DNA from 2 places in the Geobacillus sp. G4 genome. Region 2 is predicted to be linked to the other one. Evidence: a T-box and tRNA genes for the amino acid it is inferred to sense, from the RefSeq annotation. Region 2 holds a T-box; the other holds one or more tRNA genes.
What was found. The T-box of region 2 lies ahead of ABS784_RS02905 (valine--tRNA ligase). A T-box ahead of a tRNA ligase gene usually reads a tRNA of that ligase, here a tRNA-Val.
Positions count from the first base shown of each region.

Region 1: it encodes a tRNA-Val, which carries the amino acid that the T-box ahead of ABS784_RS02905 (valine--tRNA ligase) is inferred to sense. The anticodon was not compared.

Region 1 covers NZ_JBEPJY010000004.1:253,194-264,018, reverse strand. The annotation lists gene ABS784_RS07410 (restriction endonuclease subunit S) at 441-1,868, opposite strand; gene ABS784_RS07405 (class I SAM-dependent DNA methyltransferase) at 1,865-3,346, opposite strand; gene hsdR (type I restriction-modification system endonuclease) at 3,349-6,591, opposite strand; gene ABS784_RS07395 (P-loop nucleotide/nucleoside kinase family protein) at 6,804-7,349, opposite strand; tRNA gene ABS784_RS07390 (tRNA-Val) at 7,717-7,789, opposite strand; gene ABS784_RS07385 (hypothetical protein) at 7,911-8,129, opposite strand; gene ABS784_RS07380 (HD-GYP domain-containing protein) at 8,259-9,758, shown strand; gene metC (cystathionine beta-lyase) at 9,877-10,825, opposite strand, start outside.
Region 2 covers NZ_JBEPJY010000002.1:111,765-131,822, forward strand. The annotation lists gene ABS784_RS02860 (GspE/PulE family protein) at 1-1,117, opposite strand, end outside; gene ABS784_RS02865 (G5 domain-containing protein) at 1,114-2,484, opposite strand; gene ABS784_RS02870 (PRC-barrel domain-containing protein) at 2,501-3,280, opposite strand; gene ABS784_RS02875 (hypothetical protein) at 3,270-4,886, opposite strand; gene ABS784_RS02880 (type IV pilus modification PilV family protein) at 5,030-5,650, shown strand; gene ABS784_RS02885 (PilW family protein) at 5,634-6,212, shown strand; gene ABS784_RS02890 (hypothetical protein) at 6,255-7,961, shown strand; gene ABS784_RS02895 (VWA domain-containing protein) at 8,056-11,289, opposite strand; gene ABS784_RS02900 (bifunctional folylpolyglutamate synthase/dihydrofolate synthase) at 11,358-12,653, opposite strand; gene ABS784_RS02905 (valine--tRNA ligase) at 12,812-15,454, opposite strand; T-box leader at 15,555-15,790, opposite strand; gene ABS784_RS02910 (hypothetical protein) at 15,930-16,118, shown strand; gene ysxE (spore coat protein YsxE) at 16,157-17,188, opposite strand; gene spoVID (stage VI sporulation protein D) at 17,233-18,285, opposite strand; gene hemL (glutamate-1-semialdehyde 2,1-aminomutase) at 18,404-19,693, opposite strand; gene hemB (porphobilinogen synthase) at 19,710-20,058, opposite strand, start outside.

The DNA of each region.
Region 1 (10,825 bases), on a different contig from region 2:
CCATCCGAACCTCGCCAAAGGTAAAATCAGGAATGGGCAAGGGCTGCTTTCCTATGCCCTTTTTCCTGCCCTTGCCCTTACTGACCTCTTCTCTCCTTTGGCGAGTGTTGGTCAAGGGAGAATCCGATTCCACCATCCCCTTTATTTTCCCTCCAACAGGTCGCTCATCGACGCTTTTCATAGAATTTTTGACGCTACCACATGGATTGCATGGAAGTGGGGGTGTTTCCGACCAAAGTCACAGACGACACAACGGTAGCTGTACTTTTGCAAGCAAAGATTCCACGCCCTTGCATTTCTTTCGTTCATACCGATTCACGGCAAGCAGCTTTTTGCCGCCTTCGCGCACATCGATCAGCGGATATGGCCAGCGGCTCGGCATAAATTTTCATTGTCATCCCTCACAATGCCAATGGCATGATTCGATCAAGCGAACAGCGTCACCGCTGTCCGCTTGACGAGAGCAACGCTTCTTTGACCAACTCCATCGCGTGTCCATCGTTCGGGTCATTCGTCCCCAACTCGCCGCGGAAGGCTTTCTGGAGAACGGATTGTTTTAATAAATCGAGCTTTTCCTCCACTGCCAAAACGAGTTGTTTTTCGTTCTCTAATTTTTCTAATAAGTTGTCGAGTTTCTCGGCGATGCGTTTTTGTTCGTTTAGGGGAGGCAAGGCAAAAGGAAAATCTTTGATTATCGTTTGAGAGATATTCGGTTGGGCTCCACCTTTACCTAACGCTACTAAATCACTTCTTCGTGCAAAAAAATAGTAAAACATATATTTTGAATCTAAAAACTCATACGGTTGACCGACTGCACAGGCCTGATTTGTAGCAGCATCTATACCAAGTATGCCAAGTCTCCCAATTGTTGCACCATACATTGCAATGACTATAGATCCTTTTGGAAATATTTTTGCACTGGACTTCTGGAGTCCCTCTGCTGTAATAGTTTCTTCAGAGCCGGTGATTATTCCATCATTTAATTCGCCCGTTTTAATCCAAGGAATATCCCCACCGTAATATTCTAATCTCTTTCTTGAAGGGGTCCCCCCTGACCCCCACTTTGCTACATGGCCTGATCGAACCCACACCCAATTCCCCGGCACCTCATAAGGCCATTGTTCTTTCGGAATGACGTCTTTTTCACTTAGATCATCGGATGTTTCCAATATACTTTTCTCGCTCGGGTCATTTGTCCCTAATTGCCCTTTAAACGCCTTCTCCAACATGACCGCCCGCCGCCGTTCGATCGACTCCTTCACTTCTTCAATCAGCCGCTTTGCTTCGTCGATTTTCGCAAACAGCCGCTCGATTTTATCGGCGATGCGTTTTTGTTCGTTTAGGGGGGGGAGTGGGAAAGGCAGACTTTCAATGAGAGCACCACTTATATTTGGCTGTGCTCCACCATACGCCAATTTCAAAATTTGTGTCGAGGAACTAATCACAAAATAATTTCTATACGCTGCATATAAAATGTTATCATTAATCGTTTTGATATTCCCAACACGCTGGTTTTGCATAGCGATTTCGTTCGAATTATATATACCTATTTTCCCAGTAGTAGCTCCAGACATTGCGATTAATAAGTCGCCTTTGCGCACCAAAAACTTTTCATTGTAGAGCTCCCTAGGAACCCTAACAGCGGTTTCGGGAGTTGTTTCCATACCATTTAAATCGGATATTCGAATTATTGGTATACCCTCATCAGAATAATCAGTGCTTTTAAATGCATATCCATTAAATAATTTGGCAACAACTCCAAATTTCACCCACACCCAATTCCCCGGCACTTCGTACGGCTGCTCGTCTTTGGGCACGAGCGCTTCTTCGAGCAGCTGTTCCATCGATTTTGGTTTGGCCTTGCTCATCGTTCTGACACCTCGAGTCGTTCAGCGACGTGGAGCATTTCGGTTTTGGCCGGTTCGTAGCGGGTCGGGTGTTCGGCCGCTTTCAGTTCGGCAATGACTTCATTGAGCAGCGAGATGGCGAGCTCTAATTTCTCCACCGCTTCTTCAGCCGAGTCGATCGGGTCGGGCAAGTTGTCGTACACGGACAGCGATTCGTCGGCGATGAGACCGATGTCGAGGCTGTCGCCTTTTTTGGCGATGTCGGCGCGGGTGAAGACGTTCCACCGTTCATCGTCGACTTGATGGCGGTTTTCGGCGGTGTAGGCTTTCATAAATCCGGCGAAATGGTCTTTCGTCAACGGATTGCGCTTGCCAAACGACGGCATGTTCGTGCGAAGATCGTACACCCATACTTCTTTCGTGTTGCCCGTGTCTGTTTCCCCGCGGGTGAAGAACAAGACGTTCGTTTTCACCCCTTGGGCGTAGAAAATGCCGGTCGGCAAGCGCAAGATCGTATGGACGTTGCATTTGTCCATCAAGTCGCGGCGGATGTCGGCGCCGACGCCGCCTTCAAACAGCACGTTGTCGGGCACAACGACCGCGGCGCGCGCCTTGCCGTTTGGTCTGAGCGCCCGGTAAATGTGCTGGAGGAAGTTCAGCTGCTTGTTTGACGTCATAAACGTAAAGTTGGTCCGTGTCGCCCGTTCGCCGCCTTTTTTTGTGCCAAACGGCGGGTTTGTCAAAATGACATCATACCCTTTCAGCTGTTCGCCAAGGGGAGAGAGCGTGTCGCCAAGCAAAATGTCGCCGTGCACATCATGCAAGAGGGCGTTCATGACCGCGAGGCGGTGCGTGTCGCGGACGAGCTCGACCCCGGAGAACGCTTCATATTTCTGGAACCGAATTTCTTCTTCCGATAAATCAAAATAGTCGTCCGTTTTCGCCCGGACGTGGCGGCTGGCGGCGATCATAAAGCCGAACGTCCCCGCCGCCGGGTCGTGGCAGCGCTCGCCGGGCTTCGGGTCAACGAGTTCGACGATGACGTCAATAAGCACGCGGGGGGTGAAATATTGCCCCGCGCCTGATTTCAATTCGCTCGCGTTTTTCTCGAGCAGCCCTTCGTACAAGGCGCCGAGCCCTTCTTCTTTCGCGTTGTACCAGTCAAGCGCGTCGATGGTGCGGATGATTTTTTCCAAGTTTTTCGGCTCACGGATGTTGGACGTCGCGTCGGTGTAAATTTGCCTTAACAGTTCGTTCTCTTCCTGCCCAAGCGCCATGAGCAGCTGTTGGTAATACGTTTTCAGCTCGATTCCATCCTTTTTGGCGAGCACGTCCCAACGGTATGGTTCGGGGATGATGTATTCTTGCCCGGTTTCTTTCATCATTTTCAAAAACAGCAAATACGTCAGCTCGGTGACATATTGGTGGTACGTGATGCCGTCGTCGCGCAAGACGTTGCACAAGTTCCACAGCTTTTGGACAATTTCTCGGTTGTTCATCTCTAGGCTTGCTCCTTCTTGGCGTAGTTGTACAAGTTTTCATTAATTTCGCGCACGATTTGCGGCAATTGACCGCCGAAAATGTTGTTCAGCTGCTTAAAGCCGCCGTGGCTTTTAAACGGTTCGTAGTCAAACGCTTTTTCCGGGTCGGGATGGAGGACGTATTCTTGCAGCAGCTGTTTTTCGATCCGCTCAAGCCATTTCTTTTGCAGCGGCGGCCATGGTTTCATCCGGTAAATGGCGTTCATGGCGCGGCGAATTCGTTCTTCATGACTGATGAGCGGGTCGCCGAGCGCCTGTTGGCGGATGAAGGCGATAATGTCGGCGGCGATGTCCTCATTTTTCGCCTCCCGCCATGCCGCCTGCAGTTTTTTCTCGGAAAAGCCTCTTCGGTCAAGTTCCAATCGCAGTTGTTTCAACTCTTCCCTCGTCAGTTCGGACGGCCGCTGGCAGACAATCATCAGCGCCGGGATTTTATTCATGTTCGTGCGGATAAATTCACCGAACGCCTCTAAATAGTCGTCTGGTTTTTCCGCATTGCCGTAGCCTCGTTTGACGCCAAGCAGCTTGTCTTCATGGTGGGAAATGTATTGCTTGCGCTCGCGGTACCGGTTTTCGTCCAAATAGCGGAACATCGATTTATATTCTTTCAGCCCGTCTTTCAGTTCATCAGACGGCAGCGATTTCAGCCAGTCGATGAATTCATCGACCGTTTTTCCGCCGGAGAGCACGCGGAAATCTTCGTGTTGCCTGTCGGACCACGTCCGCTTTTTCCGTTGCATCTTCGCAATGATTTGTTCTTTTTGGTATTCCAGATGGGCGGTCTGTTCAAGCGGTTCGAGTTCATCGAACAGCTCCGTCAGCGTCGCCTGCGGGCGGGCGACGACCGGTTTCATGCTTGTATACGGCTTTAACGTTTCGTAAATGCCGACGGCGTCAAAGATGTTGAAATGGTCTTTCCCAATCTCATCGCACCGCCTTGTCGCCCGGCCGAGCATTTGTTCATACAAAATGCGCGAGCGAACGCGGCGCAAAAAGACGAGGTTCGTAATCGCCGGCACATCGACCCCTGTCGTTAACAAATCGACCGTCACCGCGATTGTCGGATATTTTTCGTTTTTAAACCTGCGGATCGCTCCTGACGGGTCTTTGATCGATCCGGTGATTTTCATGACCGCATTGTCATCGAACTCTCCGTATACGCGCGCAAATTCTTCTTTCAGCAGCCGGACGACGAGATCAGCGTGATCATCCGTCGCGGCAAAAATGAGCGTCTTCCCTTCATCATCCGGAGCGATATAGTTGACGAGCTCGCGAATGATGACACGGTTAAAGCTTTCCGTTACGACTTTCGTGTTAAAGTGCGAAACATCAATGTTCAGTTCATCCTCCAAATACTCTTGCGACACCGTATGGGATACGGCGTCGTAGACATCAACCGTCTCTCCTTTCGCCCACGTAATCCCTTCCCGTTTCAGCACCGTATCAAACTGATACGGCGGCTCATGGTCGACCAAATAGCCGTCGATGACCGCCTCGCGATACGAATACGTAAACACGGGCGGGCCGAAAATGTCCGTCGTATGCAAGGCGGGCGTCGCGGTCAAACCGATGCGGACGGCATCGAAGTAATCGAGCACTTGCCGATACTTGCTTACATAATCGCGATGGTCTTTAAACTCCAGCTCGATTTCGTTCATTTCTTTATCCAACGTATAGCCGCGGTGGGCTTCGTCGACGACGATGCAGTCATACTGGTCAATCGGCGGAACGTTTTCGGGACGGTCGTTGTAAAAAATGCGCTTCAACATTCCTTGAACGGTGGCGATATGCACTTTCGTCTCCGGATCGGGCTTTTGGTCGTACAGCGACTGCAAACCGTAAATCTCGGCAAACGTCTGAAAGTGCTCCATTCGGCTTTCTTTAAACGCCGCTTCCGCTTGTTCGGCGAGCGCTTTTCGGTCAACGAGAAACAAAATGCGCCGAAACCGTTTCGCTTTGAGCAAGCGGTAAATCAAACCGATCGCCATGCGCGTTTTTCCCGTTCCCGTCGCCATGGCGATAAGCACGCTCCGGCGCTTGTCTTCAAGCGCCCGCTCAACAGCCTGAATCGCCCGCACTTGGTACGGCCTCAGTTTCAAATAATCGAACGTCTCATCGCGCAGCCGCTGTTCGGATCGTTCAATGTCTTGTTCCAGCAGCTGTTTCAACCCGTCCGGCGTATACCAGCCTTGCAGCGGGCGCGGATGGTTCGTCGATTTCCGGGCGTCCAAAAACCAAATGCCGGACTTTTGTTCAAGCTGTTTCACGTACGGACGGCCGTTGGTGGCGAACAAAAATGGAACGAAATACTCCCCCCACGGCTCGTGAATCACTTCTTGCCCATGGCGCACAACGAGACGGGCGTATTGTTTTGCCTGTTCGATATCGGCGGGGATGTCTTTGCTTGCGCGTTTCGCTTCAATGAGGCCGACCAGCTCCAAGCCGATAAAAAGAGCATAATCGGCAACCCCGTGCCGAAGCGGCCATTCGGCAATCGCCAAATTCCGCCCCTTCTCTGGCCGCGCGCCTTTGGCAAAGCGCAGTTTTTCCGAATCAGCCTCCCAGCCAGCCGCCCGCAGCTGTTCATCGATGATGAGGCGCGTCTCTGCCTCAGTCAGTTCGAAATTCGCCACCGCCCGCCGCGAATAGTCACGCCGCTTTTGTTTTTCCTCGGCACTCGTATACAGCCCCGTCTCGCGGATGTGCGAAAGCTCCGCTTCCAAGTCGGCAAGCCGCTGTTTATACGATTCGATGAGCTGATTCAGTTCATCCGTCGATTCAGATGATGGCGGCAGCGGTTCTCGATACTGGGGAGCTTCGAACGACCAGTCGCCGTACACTTCCATAAACCATACGGCTAGGCGAAACGCCATGTGCAATAGCGTCTTTGCCTCATGCACATCCCCATAATGGGGATCATGCACCGCTTGATTGCCTTTTAAGCGGATCATCGTGAAGATGTCATATATCTCTTTTGGGATGATTTGTTCATACAGCAGCACCTTGAGGCGGTCTTGCTGATCGGTGCCGCGCTCTTCGCGAATGCCTTCGAGCGCCAATATGTATTTCGTCATCGCCTCGGCCAACTTGCGCAGCTCGCTGATCGCCACGTTTGGGTTTTGATGCACATGCCGCTCGGCCGTCTCCCCTACCCGGGCGAGCACATCCCATTTTCCTTCTAGAAATTGAAAGTTATGCGCCATGCCCATCCCTCATCTTCGTCTCTTTTGCAACTTTCTTCTTTTGCCATTATCATATCATGAAAAAAAGCCCGCTGAAAACGGGCTGTTTGTGTTCACCGGCAGGGCAATAAAAAAAGCGAACAGGGGTGGTTGCTGTTCGCAGTGTCATTGCTTCAAAGATGTGAGAATCAACTAGCGATGGCAAGGAAAGAGCGGCGCCAATTAAACATCTTTTAACAAATTCGAAACCTTTGATTGCTCATGATTTCATCAATCATCTCATCTATGTCATCCTTACTTTTCCCGCTAGTATCCAAAAGATGCTTTCGATCGAATCCTGATGCATGGAACTCATTCAGCAAAATGAGGCAGCGTTCCCCCATTTGTTGCTCGGGGACCCTCATCTCATCCCTTTGCCTTAACGTTTTCCCATCTGCCCACAAAACAACATACATAACCGTTACGTTTAAATCCTTTACATTTTCATACAACCATATCGCTTCTTGGGGAAAGGCAATATAATCCACTACCACATCATTGCCGTATTTTACAAAATTTCTTGCAAGACTTAGAATATTATCCCAAATTAATGAAAGCTCTTCTTTACTTTCCCACGGTTTTTTCCGTCCATTGATATGCATATGGCTGATGTCATCGCCGGAAATATACGCACTACGCTCCAACTTGTTCGCCAATGCTGTTGAGATTGTTGATTTGCCAACTCCAGCGGGGCCTGATATGACATAGACTGTTCTTGTTTGATTATTTTTCATATGCATCCCTTTTTACCTGCTCAATATAGTTTTATTACCCGTGGTGCTAGATAAGCTTGAGCAAGCATAAAAATAGCCCTTGCTTAGCGGATCTTCTAATGAAAGTGCAACCTACCTTCGAAAGGAGAATCCCCTTGACGTATTCGCTGATGACACTCGGGCTAGTTGAGCGCTAAGGCTTAACTAGCACCACGGGTTGCAAATAATCTTTTTTGATATCTTCCAACCAAATCTTTTTTATAGAACTATCGACTTCTTCGTAAATTTTTTCGCTAAACATAGTCTCCCCCATATAACCAAAAAATTCAAATAAAAACGACAACATAAACAAAAAAATCCCTTTAAGCCTTGCAGCTCAAGGGATTTCACTTGATGATTCCGACTGGGCTCGAACCAGCGACCTCCACCCTGTCAAGGTGGCGCTCTCCCAGCTGAGCTACGGAATCATATGTTGTTGTTCGCTGTTGAACACATTTTTAATTATATATAACGGAAATACAAGTTGTCAACTATTTTTTAAAAAATAAGTGTTCACTGTGAAAAAGGGGAAGCTCGTGCCGTCCTCGATCAGAACAACCCGTGATCGAACGACTCGAGCAAAAGCGGGGTATACCGGCGGCGGGCGGATTCGTACTGTGTGATGATGCGGCGGCGTTGCTGTTTAGCGAAGGCCGCTGTTTCGATCAAGTCGGTGTCAAGCTGTAGGCTGGCGGTCGAGATGACGTAACAATCAAGGCCAAGCGAGGCGGCGAAGTCGAATCTGTTATTGGCACACAGATAGGACAAATAACCAACACGGAGGAAGAAATCTTACAGCGGGGCAGCGCATTTTTCTATTACATTCTGATTGTTCTATCAAACGAGAATCAGTATATTAGAAATAAGCCCATAGTCTTAGAAGAAAGGCGGAAAAACATGTATCGTTCATTCGTACACCAGCTGCTGCGCCATTACATTACTGGATCGGCCATCGCTGTCGGCATCGTTGGTGCGACATTAATGCTGACGACGCTCCGCATTTCCTTTCAGGAGGGAAAGTGGCTGGTAGGGATTTTGTTGCTGTCGACAATGGTCATGGGAGCGGCCGAGTGGATCGTTTTTCGCCGTGACTTGGCGCCGATTCGCCGTTTTTTTGCCGTCAAACAGCCGGACGAGAGATTGGCCGCAAAGGCCCTGGAACAAACACGCCGCTTGCCGATATTGGCGGTGCGCCGCATTTTAGGTCCGCATTTGTTCGGGTTGTCGATTCCCGGCATGGGGCTGACGGCTTTATGCATCCATCACCATGTCCTATCCCTTCCGTATCGATATATCTTGTACGCCTTTATCGGCGCCATTTTGATCGCGTCGCTCCATGCGTTGATTGAATTTTTCTTGACAACGAAAACTTGCCGGCCGCTGATGGCGCATTTGCTTACGAAGGCTGGCAGGATCGATGAAAGGCATCCGCCGCTTCCCGTGTCACTCAAAACAAAATTGCAACTGACGGTCTTGTTCAGTGGGATATTTCCTGTTCTGCTGTTCAGCTTAGCGACGGAAATCAAATGGTCGCTCGCCGGACCGAGTGCATCCCATTGGTCGTATTGGCCCTGGGCAGCCGTGATTTTGCTGTTTTCGACCGCCTTCTCCGTTTTTTTGACCCGCTTATTGGTCAATGAGATCAATGAACCCGTCAGTGTGCTTGTAGCGCATATGAAACAGGCGGAAAACGAAACATACACCCCCGTCGCCCACAATGTGTATACCGATGAATTTGCCTATTTGCTTCGCGGATTCAACCATATGATCGATGCTGTGCATCGCCGCGACCGAACGAACAAAGAACTGCTTAACAGTTTCATCACTGTCCTGACAGCGGCGCTTGACGCCCGCGATCCTTATACAGCTGGGCACTCGCTGCGCGTGGCCCGTTACGCACTCGCGATTGGGGAAAAGCTTTCCCTTCCGAATGAACAGCTTGATGCCTTGTATCGTTCCGCTCTACTGCATGATATCGGAAAGATCGGCGTTCCGGACGCCATTTTGCTTAAAGTGGGAAAGCTAAGCGATGACGAATTTGCCTGGATCAAAAAACACCCTGCCCTTGGGGAAGCCATTTTGCGAGAAGTCAGGCCGATCGAACCGATCGAACCGCTTTTGCCCGGCATTCGCTCCCATCACGAACGCATCGATGGCAAGGGATATCCAGATGGCTTAGCAGGTGACGAGATTCCATTATTCGGAAAGATTATTGCCGTCGCGGATGCGTTTGATGCCATGACTTCGGACCGCCCGTACCGAAAAGGCATGGATATTCGCCAAGCGGCCGACATTTTAAAGAATGGAAAAGGAACTCAATGGGATGAAGAAATTGTCGATGTGTTTTTGCAATATGTAGAACAACAACTTTTGCCTTCTTCTACAGCGGTTTCCTAATCAGCGCTGTCCAAACCTTCTTTCTGGCACGAAGCACGGTTCAGGCTGCATCTTTCTTCCTTTCAAACAGTGCAAACGGTACGCCCCCGTCGCAAGGGGCATACCGTGCGGCGCCTTGCTAGGTGGATGGGACGGACGGCCGCTCTTTCACAAACGACAACGCCTGCTCAAAATCGGCGATCAAATCGTTGACATCCTCCAGTCCGACGCTCAGCCGCAGCAAGCCGTCGGTAATGCCGCGGCGGAGTCGCTCGTCTTTCGGCATGGCCGCATGCGACATTTTCGCCGGGTGCGATAAAATTGACTCGACCGCCCCAAGGCTGACGGCGAACACGGGCAGGCGGACGTTTTGCACGAACGTCCGGGCCGATTCTTCATCGGCAAGGCGGAACGACAAGACGGCGCCAAACCCGGCCGCCTGTTGGCGCTGGATGTCATGGCCTGGGTGGTGCGAAAGCCCCGGATAATACACATCTTCCACTTTCGGATGGCGCGCCAAATACTCAGCGATGGCCAGGGCGGATTCGGACGATTGTTTCAGCCGGACATGAAGCGTTTTGATCCCCCGCAGCACAAGCCACGCATCTTGCACGCCGAGGACGGCGCCAAAGGCGTTTTGCAGTTTGTACAATTCTTTTCCCAATTCCTCGTCTTTCACGACCGCCAGCCCGGCGACGACGTCGCTATGGCCGGCTAAAAATTTCGTTGCGCTGTGTAGGACGACGTCGACGCCAAGATCAAGCGGCCGCTGCAGCGCCGGCGTCATAAACGTATTGTCAAGAAACGTTAGGCAGCCATGCGCTTTCGCCAGCTTGACAACACTCCGAATATCGGTCACTTTTAAGAGCGGATTGGACGGCGTTTCCATGTAAATGACTTTCGTGTTCGGTCGGATGTTTTCGGCGACGGCGCGCAAATCGGTCATATCGACAAACGTATACTCAATGCCAAAGCGGCTCAATACTTCGGTGATCATCCGGTACGTGCCGCCGTAAACGTCTTCCGTCACGAGGACGTGGTCGCCTCTGGACAAGAGCAAAAACGCCGTCGAAATGGCGGCCATGCCA
Region 2 (20,058 bases):
AAATCGAGCGGAGCCCTTGGGCGAACGTCAAGCCGACATTCGGGTTGACTTGAATTTGGTTGACGCCCTCGATCTGATATTCGACTGGATCTTCAATCGTAATAATGTTCACGTGCTCGCTGTTTAAATGGTTGAGCGCCGCATAGAGCGTCGACGATTTCCCCGAACCGGTCGGTCCGGTGATCAAGACGATGCCGTTCGGCCGCTCGATCAAGCGGATGAACCGATCTAAATTGACCGGGTTGAAACCAAGTTTATGAATATCGTTTAACGCTGCGCCCAAATCGAGGACGCGCATGACGATTTTCTCACCGTATACGGTCGGCAGCGTTGAAACGCGCAAATCGACCGGATGAAAATCGATGTCCATTTTGATCCGCCCGTCTTGCGGCACGCGGTGTTCGGTGATGTCCATATTGGCCAAAATTTTAATTCTCGCCGTCAACATGCTTTGCATATGTTTCGGCAGCGCGCGTTCGGTGCGAAGCAGGCCGTCGATCCGATAGCGGATGAGCACTTTCGTCTCCTGTGGATCGATATGAATGTCGCTCGCCCGCTGTTCAACAGCAAGCTGCAAAATTTGGTTCACCAAACGAACGATGGGAGAATCGTCCTCAGCAGCCCGCTCGTCGTCGCGCACCTCAGGCGGCGGCGTTTGTAAAAAATCCTCAAATGCTTCGTCGATGTCGTAATATTTATTGATCGCCCGCAAAATATCGTCTTTTGAAGCGATCGCCGTTTCAATTTGAAACCCGGTCGACAGGCGCAAATCGTCGATGGCAAAAAAGTCCATTGGATCGGCCATGGCAACGAGCAGCCGATCGCCTTCCACCTTGAGCGGCATGACCATATGGCGGCGGGCAAACTCTTTCGGCACGAGGTTTGTCGCTTTCGGATCGATCGGGTACCGGTACAAACTGACGTGCGGAATGCCGAGCTGAAACTCGAGCGCCTCAATCAGCTGCTGTTCCGTGATGTAGCCGCGCTGCAACAAGGCGTCGCCGAGCTTTTGCCCGGGCGCCTTCTCGCACAGCGCCTCGGCCAGCTGGCTTTCGGTGATCAATCCCGCTTCGACAAGCAAATCACCAAGCCGTTTCCGTTCCTGCTTTTTGCTCATTTTTCCTCCCCTCCGCCCGCATCCGTCTTCTCTTCACTGCCAGCGGCGGGGGCCGATTCCCCGTTGCTCGCCTCATCGCCTTTCTTTGACGCGGTCCCGCTCTCTATATTCCCGCCGCTGTTTTTCGTAGTCGAATTCGGTTGGTTCGCCGCTCCGTTGTTTTCCGTCACCCCATTCGCCGGCTCCATCGTTCCGCCTTCTCCGTCGCCGCTTTGCCCAACATTGCTTTCCGGCACTTCAAGGCCGCGCACGTGAATCGTATACGTTGGCGGATAAAAATCTTCGCTCACCGTTTCTTTGCGCACGAGCCGAGCGCCGTCGCGCACTTCGCGTTCCACCGTCACAACCAGCCCCGGCCGCCCGATCTGTTCCGTCCTCTTCTCGTCCGGCGCCAGGCGCGCGTCATAGCGGACGATGACACGCGGTTCGATAGACTCCGCCTCGCCTAGGCGAATGATATATTGATAGGCAAACGGCAACCCGATAATGGCAACACGCACCTTTCGTCCATCATGCCGGAGAAGAAGCGTGTAGTCGGTCGTGTTTGGGTTGAACCATTCCAAATCGCGGCCGCCGCTAATGGCCGCCTCAAAACCGGGCGTCACTCCATCCGGCAACATACGGCTCGTATAGCGCTCCACGACAGTGAAATTGGTCGCCAGCACCGCCCGGTACACCGCTGAAGCGATCGCATCGGCCGCTTCATCGGACAAATCGGCCTTCACCTTTTTCATATAATCGCCAAACGAAAACAGCTGTTTCGCTTTGATCACCGCGCGCCGCTCGCCAGACAGCCAGCGGACGGCCGAAGAGTCAGGCGCCGATGCGGCCGCTTCGCTGACGACCGGTTGCCGGCCGTTTGCAAACGATATGTAGCGAGCCAAGTCGATCGGAGATGATGGCTTTTGCAGCTGAGCCGCCTGTCCCTCTAAATCCGCCCCAAGCTTCTTGATGTCAAGCGCCGATAACGCCGCCGGCGGAACGATGGCTGCCGCCGCTTGGAAGCATTTTTCTAAATCAGCGATCACAAACAGCGGCGTGCGCCTCCCGTCGACAAACCGCTTCGTGCTCTCGGCAAGACGGAACGCAAACGCGTCCGCCGGCAGGTCAATGCGCTTTTCTTGGTACTGCAAAGAAATGGAAGCGGTCGCTCGCCACTCATTCACCCGCTCGACAACCGCCTGTCGGGCTCTTTCGGGCGTCATGCCGGAGAGTGACACCGGACCGACCGCCGTGCCCGGGCCAAGGCGGCCGTCATCCGGGGCCAAAACATCATAGGCGAAGGTGCCCAGATGCGAAAAAGCGATAAAATAAACGGTGCAAACAGCCATGACAACAAACAATTTCCACGCGGCAGCCTTTTTCACCGCCGACCCTCCTCCATTACGCCTCCACATTCATCGAGACATCGACGATGACGCTTGGCCCCGCCTCTTGCGCCCTGCGCACATCCTCTTCGCCAAGCAGAGTGCCCGCTTTAAACAGCAGGCGGCCGTCTGCATCATAAATATCTTTTGTCAGCCGCTTTCCAGCTAACAGCGCAACTTGTTTTTCCCTCAGCGACTGCAGCGCTTCAACATTTTCCACGCTTTCGGCCATCGCCTCCATTTGCGCGGAAACGTCCTCTTCCGCCATGCCGCCGGTTGGCTCGATGCTCTCTGCCTTCAACAACTGCGCCGGGTCATCAAGAAGCGACTCGTTCGCTCCGTCGTTGATAATCAAAATATCTTTGCCGTACGTCAACACTTCCGAGGCCGGCAGCACCGCTTCCCCTTTCTCGAGCTGAAGAGCGATGCCGACAATATCCCCTGACTCTTCATCGACGAAAAACTCGCGGGCTTCGCCGAGCAGCTGCCCTTTTCGCGTGATGGCTTTCGTATTTTTAATCCGGATTTGCTTATTGACGAGCTGATTGGCGATCGGAATTTCCGAGAGGTCAATTACATCGTGCCCTTGCTCTACCGTCACGGCAAACTCGCCTATGCCGACGACTTTTTTAAACGGAATGGCCTTTAAACTGAGTTGCACATCGTCTTGTTCCACAGTCAAAAAATCGATCGACCCTTTGTCCGGGTTGATCACCAAACTTTTCACCGTGCCGATTTGTGCACCGTCAGCAATGCTGATGATCGGCAGCCCAATGATTTGCGCGCTAGCTTTCATCTTGTTCACCCCAACTGTTTAGTGTTGCGGCAAACTGCCGCCAAAGCGCCAACTCTTCGGCCACAGCCGGATAGGCGCGAAAACGGTCAGCGAGCTCATCGAGCCACGCTGCGAGCTTGCCGTACTGTTGTTCTACCACATAATGTTCCATTAACAAACGGGCCAATACGTAATAGTCGCGGTCAGAAAGCGGAGCGTCCAAACAGCGGCGGAGGCAGCGCTCGTAATCGGCGGCGTCCAAACGACGGCGGTTGAGGCGCAATTCAAGAACGACCGCCTGCACGACTTCCGGACCGATCATTCGCGCTGGCCGTTCGCTCTCTTCCTCCCGCCGGCTTTCCGTTTGCCCATCTTCTTCCGGCTCGCGGCGCTCGGTTGATTGTTCGCCTTCCGACCAGCCATGCTCCGCTCGTTGCCCTTCCTGCCTGTCAGGCTCTGCTTTCATCGCGTCCTCCTGACGGGGCGGTTCGGCAGCCTCGTCCGTTTCCGGCAGCGAACAGTCGACAATACCCGGCATTGCTTCTTCCAAAAGCGCCCCTTCACGCGGCATTGCCTGGCCGGAAGGCAGCCCGTTTTCTGCAGCAGAAACGCCCGCCGAGCTAGAAGACATGAACGCGGAAAGTTGCCCATCCTCTTCTTCATGGCTGAGATCAAGCGCCTGCAACAGGCCGCGGCCGTCGGCGGCCGCTCCCGCCTGCAGCACCACCGCTTCGATGTCTGGCGTCATCGAGACCGGCAGCTCATCGAGCCAATCGCGCAGACGGCGCGCCGGCCCAACATTCAGCCCGCCACCGTCACCCGTCATGGCGGTCGGCTCTACTCCATCCAAATCCAAGGCGGACAACTTCTCCAGCTCCACACGATCCGAATCCAACGGGAAAAACTCCTCTTGCTCGGCATCGTCTCGGTCCACGGAGCGCATTTTTTGCTCCGCATCGGCCGAATCCAACGAAAGCAGCTCCTCCGGCTCGGTTTGATCCGCTCCGGGATCGGAAGCGGCTTCCTCTATGCCATCCATCGATCGAAGCAAGAAAGCAGTCTGTTCTTCCCAGGGCTCCTCGCTGGATTTCGGTGCCCGCTCCGTCTCTCCCGAAGCTGCTTCCGACGCTGCAGGCGACGCTCCTGAAGCGGTGTTACCGGTTTCCTGCACGTGCGATCGCAACGCCTCCCCACCCGAGTCAACGCCTTGAAATTCCCTCGAAGCGCCGTTTTGTCCAAAAGCTGCCGGCCAGGCCGAATCGACTAGATTTTCCGTTGCATTCTGGACCATCGTCCCGTACCTATCGCCCGCTGCCGTCCGATCGCCACTCCCTTTCCATCCTCCCTTTCTCCGTTCCCCAGCTTCCTCCGTCTCCACCGACCGGTAAAGAAGCGGACCGAACCAACGAACAAGCAAATACGAGCCCGCCAACAGCAAAAGCCCGACGAGCAGGGCGATTTGCCATAACGGAATCACCGATTCGGCCAACTGCGCCAGCCCCGCAGCCAAAAAGGCAGCCGCCACCACCGCCGCGCCCCCGGCCCGGCTGAATCCAAGCGGCAGCAGCCAAACAGCCAACAGCGCCACTATGAATGCAACAACGTAAACAACCGCCTCTTTCCACATGCCTACCCGTTCCTTCCCGGCGTATCATTGGCAATAACGCGCCAAATATGCCATTGCTCGTTCTCTTATCCTAAAATTCTACATGGTTCGACTCGAAAATATTGTATAATAAAGTTACATATTTTGAAAGAAGGTTATGACAAATGGCGGGAAGCAATTTTCCTCTTCCTAGTCGTCAAGCAGGATTTACGTTGATCGAAACGTTGCTGGCCATCACTCTTTTATCGGGCGTCGCGATCGGTTTGTTTTACTTTTTCACGAATGCGATGATGCATACGTCTTACAACCAAGGTCGGACGGTGGCCGTCAACGTCGCCCGCGGCGTCGCTGTCTATTTTGAAAAAAACGCAGATTTCTCCCGGCTAAAAGAGTATATGGAAGACCATCAAACACCGTTTCTTGAGCTAACAAAAGACGATTGCGGCAACGAATCGTTGGCGGCGCTGTTTTTTCCCGGTGAATCTAGCCAACTGCATACGGTATGTGAAGCGCAGTTCGCCCCGAAAATCAACAATGTCCGTTACGAAGCTTCCGTTTACCTTGTCCGATACGACAAGGAGGCATGGGATGCATTCACTTCATCGTCGGAATTCGCTTCCTTGCCTGCGCCGCTGCAGGCGCGCATCCGCGCTGAAACGGAAAAAGCAGCCGAATCAAACGCCGGCGGCTACATGACCAAATTATACACCACCGTCCGTTGGGGCGAGCGCACGAACGAAACGGCGTGGGTCGAAGGGGTGATCACCGATGAAACGATCCGCTAGAAGCGAAGCCGGCATGACGATGATCGAGCTGTTGGCCGCCGTTTCCATTTCTTTGCTCATCATCGGCGCTATCTACACCGTGTTTTTAACCGGCATTCGCGCCTACGAGCGCATCGGCATCGAAAACGACTTGCGCAGCGAAGCGGACTACACCATGGCCCGAATAATGAACGAGCTGTACACGCTCTCTCCAGATGGAATGGAAAGTCAAGAGGAAAACACGCCGTTAACGGCCGTCACCTTTGTGAAAAACCAAGAATTCAAAGCCGATGCGGACACCGGGCTTGTCTCCCGTGAAGAGAAAAAGCCGGAAAGCATCGAGCGGATGACGCTGTCCATCCAAGACGGCGCGCTCGCGATCAATGGCGAAACGATCACCTCTTCCCGCTTTTTGCTGGGCGACTCTTCATCGTTTTCATTCCGTTGCGCACGAAAAGAAGGCAACCTGTGCCGCAGCGGCGTCATGACGATCCGTCTCATTGTCTCCGACCGTCGACACGCCGACCCGAGTGGTTGGCTGTATGTGCCGCCGTTTACATTGACAACGGAATTTGGTTTTTAAGTATTACATTCCAAAACTTTGTCTGCGAAGGGAGGGGCTGCGATGAACCGACTGCGCTTGAACGCCGCTGGCTACAGTTTGGTGACGACGATGCTCATGATCACCCTCTTTTTTTTGCTCGGCTTGACGATTTTAACAGTCGCCGTCCAGCAAGCGCGATTTACCGCGGTGCGCGTTGAGAACATCGAATCGTTTCATGAAGCCAAAACAGCCCTTAATGAAGCAATTGCTGGGCTTAAAGCTGAGCTTTCAGACGACGATTTTTTTGTTCGTCATGACATTTTCACCCCCAGTCAATGGGATGCATTTCTCGGCATTAACGAGGACACCCCCGGCCCGGATACGATCGCCGGCAAGCTGAAAGCGCGCTACGGCGTGGAGGTGGAAGACGTGTCCTATCGCTTGTACAACATTCCGACGAACAAAGTGTTCCTCCGCGCGCTCGATTTGTCCAAACCGTTTACGGACGGCCATCGCGAGCGGAAAGTCAAACGGCTCGTCTTTTTAACAAATACGCCCAGCTTTCTCAAATACGCGCTCGGATCAAAAGAAACCGTCATCTTAAACGGCGGCGTCTACGTGGAGCAAGGAAACGTATACGCCGGACAAAGCGCTTACATCAGCAACGCGGCAAACTACGTGAAAAAAAGCGGCGAGTTAACGATCGCTCCTATCGATGCCGGACTGCCCGCATCAATGAACGATTCGATTTGGCACATTCATGACAAGCTGCTGTTTTCATGCACGCAAACGAGCAGTTGCTGGAAGACTGGCGGCCGAGCTTTCCAAATGGAAGAAGGCCTTTTCTTCCCAGGATGGCCGGACGATGGCGGCCCTCTCATTCAACAAGAGACGGACGATTTCATCGATACTGATTTCGAGCGCACCGTGAAAGATAAATTGCTTCAAGCGGCCGGTCTCTCGCCGTTGTCGCCTGAAACCCAACAAGCGTATATCGAGCGCATTGAAAACGATCACCAGCCGCCGCTCGATGTAGCGCGGGAGCTTTATCAAGAAGGGAAATTGGCTCGGGTCGTGACAGACGACGAAACGCCGTATGAACAATCCATCAATCAGATGCCAAAAGACAAGCCGCTTTGGTTGGACGCAGAAGGGAAGGAGATCACCCTTTATCGCGACATTGACGTGCAGCAAAATGGCCAAAACCAATGGCTCATTGTCAATGGCGATCTCCGCATTGAAGGACCGACAAAATCAACAGCGGCTGTGCGCGGCAATTTGATCGTGTTCGGTGATTTGACGCTTACTGGAAACTTGGCGTTGAACGCGAGCATTTACGTCACTGGCAAGACGACCATTTACAACAGCCATATCGACGGAGCGGATGGAAAAGGGCTCGTGTTGTTGTCCAAAGGCACGCTCGATATCGCCCGCATCAATGAATTTCAAGACTCAAATGAAATCCCGAACTTAAAAGGGTATTTTTATACGGACAGCAGCGCGACGATTTATGCTGTCGGATCGTATTTGTACATTGAAGGCGGGTTGTTCGCCCGCGGGAACGGAGCGGCTGCTCCGGATACAGACATCAACGGGCTCGTCATCAACGCCTTTCGCGGCCGGATCGAGCCGAAAGACGGTGAGCCGGGGAACTTCATTCCAAGCTCTGACATGCAACAATCTCGTCTGATCGTCAAATATAATCCACGGGTGTTAGTCGAACAAGGAACAGGATTGCCGTTTGTCAATCAAATCTCGCTCGTCGCCGACCGGCTTGAAGTTGAGTGAACGAAGACGGCTAAATTCCCTCTCTCATCCTCTCGATCCCCTGGACAAACGAAAAAAAGCGGCTCTCCAATTCAGGAGGCCGCTTTTTCCATCATCACCAACGCCCACCACTGCTGCCGCTTCCCCCCTCATCTTCACGCGGTTGGACAAAGACCCACACTGAGGCTTGAATTGGCCTGCCATCCGGCGTTCTCGCATTAGCGGTCGCCGTCACATACGCATAGCCGACATCGTCGGCGACCAAATACCATGTACCATTTTCATTGACAACATTGACATACTCTGGCGCAGACGATTCAACGGAACGAAGGGTTTGGTCTGTCGCATTGTCCGGTATAAAGCGAAGCTGCGGCGCCACTTCAAGATGTTCGCCAACTTTGATGTACAATATCGGGCGACGAAACTCCATCCGTTCAAGCGCCACGTACGGGTCGATGACCGTAATCGTCGCCGTTGCGGACGAATTCCCTCCATCCGTTGAACGAACAGTGATCGTGACCGTTCCCGGTTTCAACGCCGTCACCGTGCCGTTTTGGTCTACGGATGCGACATTCGGATCGCTTGATGTCCACGCAAGCGTTTGGTTCGTCGCGTCGCTCGGAAAAATGGTCACAGGAATGGTTTGCGTTTCGCCAACATTCATCTTCGTTTGATACGAACCAAGCTTCAATTCTGTAATCAGCTTTGTATACGTAAATGCCGCGCTCGCTAGGCCTGTTCCCCTCGTCAATCCCCCTGATGCCTGCACCGTCACCGTATAGGAGCCGTCATTGGAAATGGCAATCGCATACGGTGAAGAAAGCGATGTCCAAGCGGCCGCCACACCGTTTCGCACGACTTGGTACTGATACGACACCCCTTCACCAGCCACCAATCCGGTAATTTTCACGGTTGGCGCCTCATAAGTCGTCGCTCCGTTTGGAACGGCGCCATTGGCCGTGACAACGGAAAGATGCGGCTTAATGTATACAGGCACCGTCTGGCCGTTGCTGTATGTGACAAGCAACACCCCATCATCATTCGGGTCATATTGCAGCGCCTTGACAGGCAACGGCAATAATCCGTGTGAATTCGGTTCCGCACTTCCGACACTATCTTCGGAAGCAGCAAAAAATTGATATTTACTGATCACACCCCATGCGTCCCCCACATAGTAAAAGTTCGGGAAATCATCCAAACGAACTTTCATGCCAATTCGTTCTGTCGGCGGCGCGAGCGTCGATGTCCGCGCCCCATAGCGGCTGTCGGTAAAGGTCACGACCGCAGGCGGCAATTGAACATTGTTCATGGCAAAATCAGCTTGCATCACCCATTGCGCTGTCAAGGTCAGTTTGTTGAGCTGGCTGTAGTCAAACGTTTGGTTGGCAAACGACCATTGCGCATAATGCACACCGTTTTGCACATACGTCGACACCGTTCCATCCGGAATAACGGAGATGCCGTCCGGCAGCGGCTGAAGAATTTTCACATTACTGATCGTTCCCGTCGCATTGCCGACATAGCCGACAAGCGACAGCGAATACGTCGCCCGGAAGCGATTGTCGTTGCCATCGGTGGCGCCGCGCTTGATTAAGCTGTTGATCTCATTGGTCAATCCTTGCAATTTCACCGTGCCTGTAAATGATGGCGGCGCTTCGTCTTTGACGGTGACCGTCACAGTTTTTGTTATCGATGGCTGCAGTTGTCCATACACATCTCGATACGTCAACTCCGCGTTGAACGTATACGTTCCTTTCGCTTTAAACGATACGGGAATCGGAATCGTCACCGGCGCGGGAGTGCCTTGGCCGGCTTGATACGGAATCGAAAACGAAATATAGGCGTTTTGTTTCGCGTCATCAAGCCATACTTGGCCATTTTCTGCGATGGCGACATTGCCTCCAAACGACGAAAGCGGGATGCGGATCGTTCCTGTGATCGCCGGCGTGGTGGCGAGCTGGGAAAACTGTTGGAACAAAGCGGTCAAATTTTGCGTTGTTCCTTGCCGCGCTTCGCCGCCAGCAGTCGCGGACAGCGTCTGTAAATAATCTAAATCGACTTCACCGTTGCTGCCAAAGCCAATCGAATATAAAGTAATATTGTTCATCCCAAGCGTCTTCGCCACCGCTATGGCATTGGCTCGAATTTTCGTTTCGATGCCGCTGTAGGTGAATGGATAACCGTTATCCCAAGACACTCGCCATCCATTGACATAATCTTGCCCATCGCTGTAAAATTGGCGGGAATACCCTTTGTTGTCGGTAAAACGGATGCCAGCAGTCCGGCCGTCGCTGTACAGTTCGTAAGTGACAGGAAGAGAATCGGTGATTTTATTTCCTGTATACTGGTATCCGCCAAAAAATTTTGGCTTGACCTCCCGATACGTAATGGAATCGGTTGTATTCAACACGGTCGGCATGCCATCGGTTAAGAAAATAATGTATTTTTTGCGCGTCGGATCAGTGAAATAGGACTGGGCTAGAGACAATGCCGCCGAGTAATTCGTCCCGCCGCTGGCGGTCAAGCTGTTGCCGACATTGAGAATGGCATCAAGCTGGCTTAGGACATTCGAGTACTTCCCGAACGGAACGACGCTTGTTTCCCGCACCCCATCGGAGAAGGGGATCAAAGCAAAACGGTCATTTTGATTGTAATTGGACTTAAAGTAGTTGACCGCCGCTTGCAAAGCGGATTTCGCGCTTTGCAATTTTGTCGATGTCATTGAGCCTGACACGTCCATGACAAACACGACGTCGATGGGTGGACGGATGAGTCCTGAAACAGCGCCTTGTGGAACCAGCGTCACATCGAGCCGGCCTTGGGCATCGCCGTTTGGCGGCTTGGCGTATTCCGGCTGTGAAAACGAGAGGGAAAAATCCAATTTAGCCGTGCTCACCTCAGTTTGCCTCGTATATTGATAAGGCGCCTGTGGGAATGAAAAATACACATCCTCTTTTCCATTTCCCAACACGCGATAAGCATCGACAGTGATTTGGTAAGTCGCCGTCGTTCCCGGAGCCGACGGCCACTTGCCGCGCATATCAAGAGAAAACGTATACTTTTTCTCACCGTTTCGGTCCGCCGGCGCTTCCACCGCTTCGGCTCGGTAGCTGACTGCCGTGCCGTTTTGTTCCTTCAGCTGAATGCGAATCATAAAGTAGCGAATGCTGTTCCCTTGCCCGTTGCCGTCCCCTGGTGCGGTCGCCCATCCTTCAATTTTCTCATCGGAAACAAACGTGATAGCCCCTTCCGGTTGGCCTGCGTAAGCGACACCCGCCTTCACCGGCCATACACTCACCATCAGCCATAGCAACATCCCCCATAACAACCAGCCGCGCCACCGTTGCATATGCCTCCCCTCCCGAGCCAAAAGGACTATCTTTCTTCCATTATATCAATCCTTTTCATCACTTGGCATTATTTTTTTAGAAGTTTTCGCACTTCAGATATAAAGTAAAGCGATCCAGTGACAAGCAACAGCTCGTCGTTTCCCATTCGTTTTTTCTTCTCGATGAGCCAGCCTGTCCAATCATCTGTCGCCGCCTTATGCAGGTGAGACGAAAGGGCAGCAAGCGCTTCCGCCAACGCCGCGCGCGGAAAATCGAACGTTGTAAACGTCATCGTTGCCGCCAGATCATCAAGCAGCCGAATCATCCGCTCGAGCGGCTTGTCCGCTAATGCGGCAAACAAAACATGGACGCGTTTGTCGGGATAATGGGCGCGCACCGTCTCCACAAGCGCGTGGATGCCGGCCTCGTTATGGGCGCCGTCAAGGATGATGAGAGGATTGTCGCTCATCCGCTCAAACCGGCCGGGCCAAGTGGCCGTTGCGAGCCCGTCGGTGATATGCTCCGGATCGATCAAAAATGAATAGCCAAGCCGCAATAGTTCTGCCGTCATCACCGCCACAGCGGCATTTTCGACTTGATGGGCGCCCGGCATGGAAATGCGCAAACCGCTATATTCGGCAAATGGAGTCGTGACGGAAAACTGTTCCCCTTCGGCCGTCGCCTGCCGGTCAGAAACGGTAAAATCAACGCCGATCCGATACGTTTTCGCCTTCCGCTCCGCCGCCGTCTTGGCGATCACGTCCCACGCCTCAGGCTCGTTCACTGCTGTCACAAGCGGAACCCCTGATTTAATGATCCCCGCTTTTTCCGCGGCGATTTGCGCGAGTGTATCGCCTAAAATGTTCATATGGTCGTAGCTGACGTTCGTAATGACGGAAACGAGCGGATAAATGACGTTCGTCGAGTCCAAGCGTCCGCCGAGGCCGACTTCAATGAGCACGATGTCTTGAATGTGTTTTTTGCCGAAATAATACAGCATCATCGCTGTGATCACTTCAAATTCGGTCGGCCCGCCGAGCTCTGTTCGTTCCAATTCATCCGCCAGCGGTTTGATCGTCTGCACGAGCTCTACAATCTCTTCATCGCTGATCGGTTCGCCGTTGATGCTGATCCGTTCGTTAAACTGCTCAACATACGGCGAGGTGAACGTCCCGACCGAATACCCTGCCGCCTGCAAGATCGAACGCAAATAGGCGACCGTCGACCCTTTGCCGTTCGTTCCCCCGATATGGACGGCACGGACGCGGCGTTCCGGATGCCCGAGTTTCTCCATCATCCATTCCATCCGTTTCAATCCCGGTTTCATGCCAAGCCGCAGCCGCCCGTGAATCCAAGCGACCGCTTCATCATATGTTCGCACCACGGTTGACCCCTCCTTCGAAAAACTGTATAAGCTGGCGGCTTGTCCGCGCCGGCGAAACCCGGCGGTTCGTCCGACTACTCCGCCTTGTTTCATAAGAAAAAGACGAATCCAGCCCATGCGGATTCGTCTTCATCATAATCAACGGCGAGATCGTTTGTCTACCGTTTCAGCTCGGCGAGGCGCGCCTTGACGGCTTCGCGCTTTTCGATATAGTCTTGCCGCTTGCGCCGCTCTTCTTCGACGACATGGGCCGGCGCTTTCGCCAAAAAGCCTTCGTTCGCCAATTTCTTTTCGACGCGTTCGACTTCTTTGTTCCATTTGTCGAGCTCTTTTTCGAGCCGCTTGATTTCTTCTTCGATATTGATCAACCCTTCAAGCGGCATGATGAGCTCGGCGCCGGTGACGACCGCCGTCATCGCTTTGTCCGGCGCGGGAACGTTTGTATCGATCAAGAGCTCGCTCGGGTTGCAGAACCGCTCAAGATAGGCGCGGTTTTTCATGAGCGCCGCCCGCACTTGTTCATCTTTCACCTTAATATAGAGCGCAATCGGCTTGCTCGGCGGCGTGTTCACTTCGGCGCGGACGTTGCGGACGGTGCGGATGATGTCGACGAGCATCCGCATTTCTTCCGCCGCTTCTTCGTTCGACAGCTCAGGGCGCACTTGCGGCCACGGAGCAACAGTGATCGATTCGCCTTCATGCGGCAAGTTTTGCCAAATTTCCTCGGTAATGAACGGCATGAACGGGTGAAGCAGGCGCATCGTGTTGTCGAGCACATACGCCAATACGGAGCGCGTCGTCTTTTTCGCCGCTTCATCATCACCATACAGCGGCAGTTTCGCCATTTCAATGTACCAGTCGCACAAATCGTCCCAAATAAAGTTGTACAGCGTGCGCCCCGCTTCGCCGAATTCATATTTCTCGGCAAGCTTCGTCACCGTATCGATCGTTTCGTTGAGACGCGTTAAAATCCAATGGTCGGCGACCGTTTTTTCGCCGCTCAAATCAAGCTCCTCATACGTCATGCCGCCCATGTTCATCAAGGCAAAGCGCGAGGCGTTCCAAATTTTGTTGGCGAAATTCCACGTCGCTTCGACTTTTTCGGTGCTGAAGCGCAAGTCTTGCCCCGGCGAGCTGCCGGTCGCCAAGAAGTAACGGAGCGCATCGGCGCCGTACTGATCGATCACATCCATCGGATCGACGCCGTTGCCGAGCGATTTGCTCATTTTCCGCCCTTGGGCGTCGCGAACAAGACCGTGGATGAGCACGTCTTTGAACGGGCGCTTCCCGGTGAATTCGAGCCCTTGGAAAATCATGCGCGACACCCAGAAGAAAATGATGTCATAGCCGGTGACAAGCACATCGGTCGGGTAGTAGCGCTTGTAATCCGGCGAGTTCGTATCCGGCCATCCCATTGTCGAGAACGGCCAGAGCGCCGAGCTGAACCACGTATCAAGCACGTCGGGGTCTTGCTCCCAGTTTTCGATGTCTTTGGGCGGCTCATGGTCGACGTACACTTCGCCCGTTTCTTTATGATACCACGCCGGGATGCGATGTCCCCACCAAAGCTGGCGCGAAATGCACCAGTCGCGGATGTTTTCAAGCCAATGCAAATACGTTTTTTCAAACCGCTCCGGCACAAACTGCACTTTCCCGTCGGTTTGCTGCAGCTTGATCGCCGCTTCGGCGAGCGGCTTCATTTTCACAAACCATTGCGTCGACAAATACGGTTCAACGACCGCGCCGCTCCGTTCGCTATGGCCGACCGAGTGGACGTGCTCCTCGATTTTAAAGAGGACTCCTTGTTCTTGCAAATCGCGGACGATTTGCTTCCGGCATTCAAACCGGTCAAGCCCTTGATAATGCAAGGCGTTTTCGTTCATCGTGCCGTCTTCGTTCATGACAAGAATGCGCGGCAAGTTATGGCGGTTGCCGATTTCAAAGTCGTTCGGGTCGTGCGCCGGCGTAATTTTCACCGCCCCGGAGCCGAACTCCATATCGACATACTCGTCGGCGATGATCGGAATTTCGCGGCCGACGATCGGCAGCTTCACCATTTTGCCGATCAAATGCTTATACCGCTCGTCATCCGGGTGCACGGCAACGGCCGTATCGCCGAGCATCGTTTCCGGACGGGTCGTCGCCACTTCAATATAGCCGGAGCCGTCGGCGAGCGGATAGCGCAAATGGTAAAGTGCGCCTTTCACTTCTTTATAAACGACCTCAATGTCCGACAAAGCGGTTTTGGTCACCGGATCCCAGTTGATGATGTACTCCCCGCGGTAAATGAGCCCTTTTCGGTAAAGCGACACGAACACTTCGCGCACCGCTTTTGAGAGCCCTTCATCGAGCGTGAACCGCTCGCGCGTGTAATCGAGGCCAAGCCCTAACTTCGCCCATTGGCTGCGAATATGGCCGGCGTATTCTTCCTTCCACTTCCATGTTTCTTCTAAAAACTTTTCCCGTCCTAAATCGTAGCGCGACAGCCCTTGCTGGCGCAGCTTCTCTTCCACTTTCGCCTGGGTGGCGATGCCGGCGTGATCCATTCCCGGAAGCCACAAAACGTCATACCCTTGCATCCGTTTCATGCGCGTAATGATGTCTTGCAGCGTCGTATCCCACGCGTGCCCCAGATGCAGTTTGCCGGTGACGTTGGGCGGTGGAATGACGATCGTAAACGGTCGTTTGTTCGGATCACCGGTCGCTTCAAAAAATTTTCCTTTCAGCCACCATTCGTAGCGCCCCGCTTCGACCGCGCGGTGGTCGTATTTGGGCGGCATCGACACTTCGTGCTGTGCCATGTTTCATTTCCCTCCTTCAACATGATGGACAATGCGGCCGACGGCGGCTTCCCACTGAGCAATGCCGCGCAGCCGGCAAGCAAAAAAGCCCCTTTCATCCCAAAAGGACGAAAGGAGCTGCTTTCGCGGTACCACCTTTTTTCTTAAGCCCAAAGGCTTAAGCGCTTCATTGGCATAACGGCATGATGCCGGCTTCCTCTACTCGGCAGCAGCGCCTTTCAAAGAAGCAGCTCAAGGGCGACCTTCCAGCAGCCGTCATCCTAGGAAATCTCGCAGCTTCTGATTTCCCTCTCTGCAGGCGCGGACCGCTGTACTCTTCCCCGTCTTCGCTTTTGTCATCATTGTTCGATTATTATACTACCATTGTCCATCATCTTTGCCAAGTTTTTATTTATTTATTCCATCCGTGTGCATTTGGTGACAAACCACCGCACGTTTCATATTGTATAGTAAACCGGAGAAGGAGGGAATGTCGATGCGGCGATTCAACCCGTATTCGTGGCCGCCGTGGCTTCGGCAAGTGCGCGCCGTCTGCGCCCAAGTGATCATCCCGCTCACCATTTTTCAAGCGATCCGCACTATTTTTCTGCCAACGACGTTTGATGTCATTTTATTGGCCATCTTCGTTTTCATTGCCGTGGCGCTCCATCTGGAATGGATTTAGTGGGACGCCATTTTGTTTGGGCTGGATTCAAAATCGATTTAACCATTGCTGCTTTCATCCGCCGGCGGTTCGTTGTCCACCGCTTCTTCCTGCTGCCGCGCGGCGTCGCGTTGGACAAGGTGCATAACGAGCGCCTCCATATTTTTGAACGCCAAATAACGACGCTGCAACGCGGCCACATATTCCCGTTCGTTCCGCTCGTTCCGCGAAGCGGCCTCATACCGCTCCAAACAGCGGACAAACCCACGCGGCTCCGCCAAATGGCTGTATAAAAACGCCCGCTCCCCGTCGGACAGCGGCAGCTCCTTCTCGTACTCCCCCATCCCTTCAAGCCACTCGCGCCCAAGCGGCGGCATTGTCTGTACGTGAAAACGGAGCGCGGCGATCACATCAAAGAGCGGCGAATTCCAATGCGCCCGCTCCCAACTGATCCAATACGGCGGGATATAGTGGGAGAGGCGCGCTTTGCCGTGCACCCAGGCGATGCGCCATTGCTTCGTCTCTTTGAGCGTCTCTTCCCACACATCGAGCCGTTCTTCAGCGAACGAGTACGCGCGCATCACCTCATGAAAATAGGTGCAGCATTGGAGCTGAAACGGAGACATGTACCACGCCGCTTCGTACCGCTCAATCCGTTCTTCCCAAACCATCCGCGCCCGTTGCCATTCGTCCTTTTTTTGCTTTCGGTACGCCGCCGCCTCTTCCTCACTCACCTCGATCGTACGGACGGTGGCGCGATGGAGGCGGGCGAGCTCGCGAAAAAAGGCGTCCACCGCATCCTTCTCCACCTTTGATTCGCCGTCATGCCATGCTTGCAAATAATAAAGACGGCCGCCTTCTGTGGCAAACAGCGACCGCCGCCGCGTCAGGTAAAGCGGGAGACAACGGGGGCCGCCATGCTGAAGAGACTGCCAAACGGCGGCGGCTTCTTGCTCGCTTTCAAGCGGCTTTAAGGCGAAAACACCGCGGTTCGTGTATACTTTGACGGCTTTGCCTCGCTGCTCCATGCGCTCTGGACGAAGACCGTACTGGGCGAGCACAGCCTCATATCGGTCAGCCTGTGCGGCCATTTGTTACGCCCCCTTATCGGCAAAAGAAACGGAAAGCGTCCCTTTCATGAGAAAGGACGGCTTCCCCCCATGGCCGGAATATACAGCAGCTGCCCCTCGTGCACGTCATCTGGGCTTTCCAAATCATTGGCGCGCAAAAGCTGTGAGACGGTCACATCATACCGTTCGGCAATCTTGTCCAATGAATCTCCTTGCTGGACGATGCAAATTTTCAGTTTCGTAAACTCTTTCTCCTCGCTTTTCGCAAACAGTTTCGTCAAGTAAAGCGCATTTTCGCTTTTTGTTTTCGTTTCTTCTTCTTCTTCCTCAACCGCCTTTTTCGCCGCCCCGATCGATACCTTCGCCTCAGTTGGCGGCAGCAGCGAAGCGATGTCTTCCTCCGTCTGTGCGCTGACCGCCTTCGTTTCCGTCTCAAGCGGCAAAAACGGCTCTTTGGCCTCCTCTTCTTCCTCAGCCTCCGTTTCTTCATGACGCATGGCGGCCGGCTCCATGACGGAAACCGTCGTTTCGTCGGCGGCAAAAGCCGGCTGTTCATCCGCCTCATCGGTGAGATCATCCACGGAAGCAAACGCTTCCTCACCGGCCGCTTCCTTGCGGGCGATTGATTCAAACGGGGCAAACAGCGGCTCATCGTCCTCCTCATCGTCCGGCAAATCATCGTCAAGCGGCGCTTCACTGATGCCGCTGATCGAAATGTCGGCAGTGATCAGCAATCTTCCGTTTTCATCCAAATCATAATCAAACGATTCAACCGTCACGTACACATCCTCAAGGGAACGAATGCGGTTTTTTGGAATCGTAATATCGATTGGAAAGCGGTGCGACAGTTCGCTGATCCCGTCTTCGCGCACCGAAATGTGCTGAATGAACCGATAACCAGCCAGCTCAAACACGTCGTCATCCGCTTCAGCCTGCCCTTCGCCCGCTTGGCGGAATTCGCCGCTCAACTCAAGCGCGCCGCGGATCGTAATATATTGGTCGTACTCATCGACGGAAATGACCGGATCAAGAGAAATGGATAAAAACTCGGCGACTCCCTGTCCTCTTTTAAACCAGACCGATTCTTCCAATGAAAAACGCAAATACGATTGCTCCAACCGGGCCTCCTCCTTCCGTCCCTTCGGCAAATGGTTTCTATGACATTATCCATTGTATGAACGGAAACGAGGCGGTATGATAAAAAATTGGGCTGCCGACGGTCGGCAGCCCCTTTCCTTATCCGCGCAGACGGGCAAACACCCGCTCAGCAGCGGCAATCGTATATTCAATATCATCATCACTGTGCGCCGTCGACAAAAACAGCCCTTCAAATTGCGACGGCGGCAGGAAAATGCCTTCATTCGCCATTTCCCGATAATAGGCGGCAAACAGCTCCAAGTCGGACGTTTTCGCTGTCTCGTAGTTGACCACCGGCTCGTTCGTGAAGAAAAAGCCGATCATCGACCCAGCGCGGTTGATCGTATGCGGGATGTCGTATTTCTCTGCTGCCTGATGAAGCCCATCCGCAAGGCGCGCCGCTTTGCGGCCAAGCTCTTCGTACGTTTCCGGCGTCAGCTGGCGGAGCGTCTCGTACCCGGCCGTCATGGCGAGCGGATTGCCGGAGAGCGTGCCGGCTTGGTACACCGGCCCGCTCGGCGCGACAAGCTCCATGATCTCGGCTTTGCCCCCGTACGCCCCGACCGGCAAGCCGCCGCCGATCACTTTGCCAAGGCACGTCAAATCCGGCTCAATGCCATAATACCCTTGGGCGCAGTGGTAATCGACGCGGAACCCGGTCATGACCTCGTCGAAAATCAATAAGGCTCCGTATTGTTTCGTCACCTCGCGCAGCCCTTCCAAAAAGCCAGGCACTGGTGGAACGACGCCCATATTGCCGGCGACCGGTTCGACGATCACCGCGGCGATGTCTTCGCCAAACCGCTCAAACGCATAGCGGACGCTGTCCAAATCGTTGTACGGCACCGTGATGGTATGCTGGGCGACCGATTCCGGCACGCCCGGGCTGTCCGGCAGGCCGAGCGTCGCCACGCCGGAGCCGGCTTTAATGAGCAGCGAATCGCCGTGGCCGTGGTAGCTGCCTTCGAATTTCATGATTTTGTTGCGCTTCGTGTAGCCGCGCGCTAAGCGGAGGGCGCTCATCGTCGCCTCCGTACCGGAATTGACCATCCGCACGATTTCCACCGACGGCACCCGCTCAATCACGAGCTTGGCGAGCTCATTTTCAAGCAATGTCGGAGCGCCAAAGCTTGTGCCTTGTTCCGCCACGCGCTTCAACGCTTCCACGACCTGCGGGTTGGCATGCCCTAAAATGAGCGGACCCCATGACAGTACGTAATCAATGTACTCATTGCCGTCAATATCGTAAATTTTCGCTCCTTGGCCGCGCGCCATGAAAATCGGCGTCATCCCGACCGACTTGAAGGCGCGCACCGGGCTGTTCACCCCGCCCGGCATCAATTTCACCGCTTCTTCGTAAGCGGTTTTTGACCGTTCGTAGCTTCGCATGCTTCCGCCCTCCTCTCTATTCAGCCAGCCAGCGGGCGACATCTTTGGCAAAATACGTAATGATCAAATCCGCGCCCGCCCGTTTCATCCCTGTCAACATTTCCATGACGACCGGCTTCTCATCGATCCAGCCGTTTTGCGCCGCCGCTTTGACCATCGCATACTCGCCGCTCACGTTATAGGCGACAAGCGGAAGCGGAAAACGGTTTTTGACGTCGCGGATAATATCCATGTAGGCAAGCGCTGGCTTCACCATCAAGAAATCAGCGCCTTCTTTGACATCCGACTCCGCCTCGCGAAACGCCTCAAGGCGGTTGGCCGGATCCATTTGGTATGTCTTCCGGTCGCCAAACTGCGGCGCGCTG